DNA from 2 places in the Pseudoalteromonas sp. S554 genome. Region 2 is predicted to be linked to the other one. Evidence: predicted binding sites of a transcription regulator. Region 2 holds the regulator's gene; the other holds the start of a gene.
What was found. Region 2 encodes sigma-54, which starts transcription at its own class of promoters, with help from an activator protein. Its sites were predicted from a motif close to GTTGGCACGNNNNTNGNNT; they were not measured.
Positions count from the first base shown of each region.

Region 1: a site for sigma-54 is predicted at 1,743-1,761, ahead of CWB65_RS07180 (DUF2726 domain-containing protein). Genes of this name have one in related genera too.

Region 1 covers NZ_PNDV01000029.1:11,684-14,893, forward strand. Annotated here, with positions in the region: gene arcB (aerobic respiration two-component sensor histidine kinase ArcB) at 1-559, opposite strand, end outside; gene folE2 (GTP cyclohydrolase FolE2) at 774-1,694, shown strand; gene CWB65_RS07180 (DUF2726 domain-containing protein) at 1,801-2,394, shown strand; gene mtnN (5'-methylthioadenosine/S-adenosylhomocysteine nucleosidase) at 2,508-3,210, shown strand, end outside.
Region 2 covers NZ_PNDV01000034.1:88,059-91,268, reverse strand. Annotated here, with positions in the region: gene rapZ (RNase adapter RapZ) at 1-347, opposite strand, end outside; gene ptsN (PTS IIA-like nitrogen regulatory protein PtsN) at 367-819, opposite strand; gene hpf (ribosome hibernation promoting factor) at 824-1,111, opposite strand; gene CWB65_RS08785 (RNA polymerase factor sigma-54) at 1,138-2,637, opposite strand; gene lptB (LPS export ABC transporter ATP-binding protein) at 2,707-3,210, opposite strand, start outside.

The DNA of each region.
Region 1 (3,210 bases), on a different contig from region 2:
TTGATTTACCCATTACTTCTTCAAACATTTTATTGCAGCCAGCAAATACCCCATTGTTATCGCGGTAATAAAATAGATCGGGGGATGAATCAACAATTGAGCGTTGCAACATGCTTTGCTGAGCAAGCTCTTGCTGTGTTTTTTTACGCTCGGCAATTTCTCTACGCAGTTCTTCAATGGCGCGATGCTTAGCATGAAAAGCCATTTTACGTTCATCTATTTCAATATTAAGCCGACTAATATTATCTTTAAGTGTTTGGTTTAATAGTTTTTCTTGTTTAGTTGCGCTATCTAAGTAAGCGTAGGAAGCATCTAACTGACGAATTGAATTAATAAGTACGCTTATAATTAAAGGTGACACAACAGCTGAAAAAAATACCACGGCCAAAATATCTACAAGAAACAATTCGCCTATAGCTACGTAGTAAAACATGCTCGATAAAATAAGAGACGCCGCTAAAAATAAAGCGTAACAAATGGCAGCTGTTTTAAACTCACCAAATCGCGCTATTGAACTTGAAAGCACCCGAACCCAAGGGCTCAAAGAATAATCGGTCATACGTAGTTTTATCTCTTTGCTGTTTGCTTAAATATAAGAAAGGCAATGCTATTTACAGATTTTAGCATTTTTCTATTCGCTATTTTCATGTTGTGCGACAAAAACAGAAAATATTCATATGCAATTTTAGCGGGCAGTAAAGTCCTCGTTTCAGCCATTGATTATTTCGTGTAAAATAACGCGCCTTATCATTGCCAATAACGAGTAACATAGCATGCAAACCAATATGCCCGATATAGCTGACACCGCTCCTGCATTACAAACAGGTAAATTAGACTGGGTTGGCATGGGTGAAATTGAACTGCCATTTATTTTTGAATCGCGTGATTTAAGCCCTGTTACTGTTAATGCCAAAGCCCGCGCATTTGTTAACTTGCACAAAGAAGACGCCAAAGGCATTCATATGTCGCGCTTATTTTTAGCGCTTGATTTACTCTCGACAGAGCAACAAGTAAATCCTCAAACAATTAGCCAAGCACTAAATACGTTTATATCTAGCCATGAAGGGTTGAGTAATAAGGCACAGATTGAGTTTAAGTTTGAGCTACCACTTCGCCGTAAGTCTCTATTGAGTGGCAAAGCTGGCTGGAAAAGCTATCCAATCACACTTACAAGTACAATTGAAGATAATATCATTAGTTACGAGCTAACCGTTGATGTTACCTATTCATCAACTTGCCCTTGCTCGGCGGCTCTTGCACGCCAGCTAATACAAAATGCATTTAGCGAAAAATTTAAGCAAGACACGCTCAACCAAAAAGAGGTACTTGAGTGGCTTGGCACAACACAAGGCATTGTGGCAACCCCTCACTCGCAGCGCTCAATTGCTAACGTAAAAGTTAAACTCAATAGCAACATTAATGAGTTTGATGTAGTTAACTTAATAAATACCCTTGAAGGCGAGCTTAAAACGCCAGTGCAAGCGGCAGTAAAGCGTGAAGATGAACAAGAATTTGCCCGTTTAAATGGGCAAAATTTAATGTTCTGCGAAGATGCCGCGCGTAAAATTAAAGCAATATTAGAAACAGACGGTTACGCAGATTACTGGCTACAAATAAACCATTACGAATCGCTTCACGCCCACGACGCAGTGGCGGTTGCTGTTAAAGGTATTAATGGCGGGTATAAGGCATAAAACACCTGCGTTAACTTAAATCACCATTCGGTAAATCACATACAATATTTGGGCACGGTACTTGCTTTAACAAAACAGTGTCAATTTGTTGTTATGGAGTTACCGTATGGAATTCGCTTTATTGTCGATTTTAGTATTAGTGGTAGGTGCATCAATTGCCGCGTCAAAATTTAGTGACGACGGCGGTAATCCTTATCCTTTTAAACGTAAACAAAGTGTATTTACGCAAGTAGAAAGCGCCTTTTTAAACCTGTTAGAACGCGCTATTGGCGATCAATATAAAATAGTGAGTCGAGTTAAGCTTATTGATGTGATCGACTGTAAAGAAGGTTTATCACCTAAATCAAAACGTGCCGCTATTGCTAAAGCCAAAAATAAGCAGCTTGATTTTGTGTTAATCGACAAAGAAAAAATGACCATCGTAGCAGCTGTTGATTTAGTAAATAACGCAAATAAAGATGGCCACAAAGCCCAGCGCGACTGGTTTGTAAATGGGGCCTTAGAAGCTGCAGGCATTCCACACATTCGCATGAAGGTAAAAGCGGGCTATCGCCCATCAGAAGTACGCGATGCCATTATGTTCAAACTGGGTAAACCAGCACCAACAGCACAGCGCCCATTACGTAACCGAGTTCACAAACCTGCTGTTTTATCTCCCTCACAAGCTAAAGCCCATTCAACAGCATTAGCCGAAATATAATTATCAGGTGACTAAATTTGCATTAAAGCGAGCATTTTAAATGTCTCGCTTTTTTGTTTTTTATTGCTAACTTCACGTATAATCAAGCTATTCAAACTCAGGAATCAAACACTATGAATGTTGGTATTATTGGCGCAATGGAGCCAGAAGTTAAAATTTTGCGTGAAGCAATGCAAAACCCAGCTATTTTAACTAAAGCAGGTTTTACATTTTACACTGGTGAATTAGCGGGCTGCACAGTAACTCTTGTTCAATCAGGTATTGGTAAAGTAGCATCAAGCATTGCAACTACATTACTTATTGATAATTTTAAGCCTGATTGCGTAATTAACACCGGCTCTGCTGGCGGTTTTGATCCATCATTAAGTGTTGGCGATGTCGTCATATCGTCAGAAGTTCGTCACCACGATGTTGACGTAACTGCATTTGGTTACGAAATTGGCCAAGTACCACAAATGCCTGCAGGTTTTGCTGCACACCCTAAATTAGTTGAAGCAGCCGAGCAAACTATTGCACAAATTAGCGAAGTTAAAACGTTAGTTGGCCTTATTTGTACTGGCGATACCTTTATGTGTGATCCTGTTCGTATTGATAAAGCCCGCAGCGACTTTCCTTCAATGCTTGCTGTAGAAATGGAAGGTGCGTCTATCGCGCAAACCTGTCATACGCTTGAAACTCCTTTCGTTGTTATTCGTTCAATGTCTGATATTGCTGGCAAAGAATCGCCACAGTCGTTTGAAGAATACTTAGAAACAGCATCAATCAACTCATCTAAAATGGTTGTTGCTCTGCTTGAAAAGCTAACAGCTGTAACAC
Region 2 (3,210 bases):
ATGGCTAAATCAAGCGGAAGTGAATCTATTGATAAAGGGTGTAAGCGCCTAGTTTCAGAAAAGCGCTTAATAAGGGTTTGATCTTCACTGTCTAAGTAGAACAGCGTTGGTTTTGTAAAACCCGGTAAGTATTCGATGATGTGATTAAATTCATCTTGCTCTTTTGGTAAATTTCGCACATCTATACTAACGGCAATTTTATCGTAGTTATCAGAAACGCTTCTTACCAAAGAAGGTAATAAATTTACTGGAATGTTATCTACGCAATAATAACCTAGATCTTCAACAACGCGCAAAGCAACCGACTTACCAGAACCAGAACGGCCACTTATGATAATCAACTCCATTAATCACCCTTTAAATTTGTTACGATTGGTCAACAATAATTTGATACAACTCAGCATCCGATTTAGCACAGCGAAGCTGCTTACAAAATTCTTTATTTTTTAGTTTATCAGCTATCGTTGCTAGCGTCTTTAAATGCTGTTGGTTATCGCCTTCAGGTACGATGAGTGCAACAAAAATATCAACAGGGCGGTTGTCTATAGCATCAAAATTAATCGGTGTTTCACTAACTAACACCAATGCTAAAGGTTCTTGTGCGCCGCTCATTCGGCCATGTGGAATAGCAATACCTCTTCCTATCCCTGTGCTGCCTAGTTTTTCGCGGGTTAATAAAGCGCCCAAAATATCCTGTTGAGATAAATACGGTAATTTATCGTGAGCCAGCTCGCTAATAAACTCTAAAATTCTTTTTTTACTATTAAAAAGGACCGCAGCTTTACTGCAGTCCTGGCATATAAGTGAACTTAATTTCATCATATTAGTGTCGAGCAAGCTTCTCTTTGTGTTTAATTACTTGACGGTCAAGCTTGTCAATCAATGAATCAATAGCTGCATACATATCTTGATGTTCAGTGGATGCGAATAATTCAGCACCACTTACATGAATAGTTGCTTCTGCTTTTTGATTTAATTTTTCTATATCAAGAATGACATGAACATTATTAATATGATCAGAGTGCCTTTCTAGCTTCGCAAATTTGGTATTTATATAGTCTCTTAATGAATCAGTTAGTTCTACATGACGACCAGTTAAATTTAGTTGCATAAGCATTACCCTCTTTGTTTAGCGTCTTAGATCAGGCTCTTTCGCTGATTTGACGGTGGAATAGCCAGAGATTCGCGATATTTTGCGATTGTACGTCTCGCTACTTTAATTCCTTGCTCAGCCAATATATCCGCAATTTTGCTATCACTCAATGGTTTTGCTGAGTTTTCTGCTGCGATTAATTTTTTAATAAGTGCACGTATTGCCGTAGATGAACATTCTCCACCATTTTCGGTACTAACGTGGCTTGAGAAAAAGTATTTAAGCTCAAATATTCCACGCGGTGTGTGCATATACTTTTGCGTAGTTACGCGCGAAATTGTTGATTCGTGCATTTCTACCATTTCGGCAACATCATTTAAAACCATCGGTTTCATGGCTTCTGGCCCGTGTTCAAAAAAGCCCTGTTGTTGTTTAACAATACAGTTAGTTACTTTTAAAAGTGTATCATTTCTACTTTCTAAGCTTTTTATAAACCATTTAGCTTCTTGTAAATGTGAGCGAATAAATTGACTATCGCCGCTTGATTTAACTGTACGCGACATCGCTGCATATTGGCTGTTTACACGAATTTTTGGCATGCTGTCTGGGTTTAACTCTACAATCCAGCGGCCTTTAATTTTTTTAACTGACACATCAGGTATTACATACTCAGACTCTTCTCGTACTATTGTGTCTGCAGGCTTAGGGTTGAGCGTATGAATAAGTGTCATTACTTCTTTAAGCTCATCTTCTTTGAGCTTCGTTTTTTTCATTAATGTACGGTAGTCACGAGCAGCTAACAAATCAATGTGCTCGGTTAAAATCATTTTTGTTTCATCAATAAAAGGCGTGCCTTTATCAAATTGATTTAACTGAATACACAAACACTCTTGTAAGCTACGTGCCGCAATACCCACTGGGTCAAATAGCTGAATGCGCTTTAATACCGCTTCTATTTCGTCAAGTTCAACCTCAACGTCATCGTCGTTATCTTGATTAAAGCTCTCTAAAATCTCTTCGCAACTGAGTGTCAGTATGCCTGAATCATCCACCGCTTCTACAATAGCAATAGCGATGGCTTCATCTGTAGGGCTAAATGGCGTTAATTGTAATTGCCACATTAAGTATTCGTGAAGCGTTTCAGTTGATGCGCCCTGATATATAGACTCATCTTCAGGCATTGGGCCTGAAGATGATGCAGGGGCTGCACTCATATACTCATCCCAGCTAACATCCATTGCCATGTCGTCACTTACGGTATCTTTAGCAAGCGCTTCACCACTGTCTTGTTCATACTCGCTAGGGGCTTCATCGGCAGATACGGTTACTGTAACTTCATCGTTATCTGCTTTTTGCTCATTTTTGCCCGCAAGATCATCGGCATAGTCTTGCTCCTCAACCTCAAGTAATGGGTTGCTGTCGAGCGCTTCTTGTATTTCTTGCTGAAGATCCAATGTGCTTAATTGCAGCAAGCGAATAGCTTGTTGCAACTGAGGTGTCATTGTAAGTTGCTGGCCCATGCGCAGCTGTAGTGATTGCCTCATGTATCTCTAACAATCCTTTTAAGTTGTTATAGTTAATACTAGCAGATGCTTATAAATAAGGCGTAAATGTTACAGCCTAAATTGCTCGCCTAAATATACATCGCGTACAGTTTTATCATTTAATACGTGTTCAGGGGTACCAGAAGCAATCAGTTCCCCATGAGAAACAATGTAGGCTTTTTCGCAAACATCAAGGGTTTCTCTTACATTGTGGTCTGTTATTAATACGCCAATCCCACGGTTTTTCAGGTGTTCAATAATTTTTTTAATATCTAATACTGAGATAGGGTCAACACCGGCAAATGGTTCGTCTAACAAAATAAACTTTGGATCTGCGGCTAAAGCACGTGCAATCTCCACTCGGCGACGTTCTCCGCCCGATAATGCCATGCCTTTGCTGTCGCGAATGTGTTGAATGCTAAATTCATCTAATAGATTATTCAATGTATCTTCTCTGGCTTGTTTAGTGAGCTCCTTTCGAGTTTCTAAAATAGCCATTAAGTTTTGATACACTGTTAATTTTCTAAATATAGACGACTCTTGTGGTAAGTAGCCAATGCCTAATCTAGCACG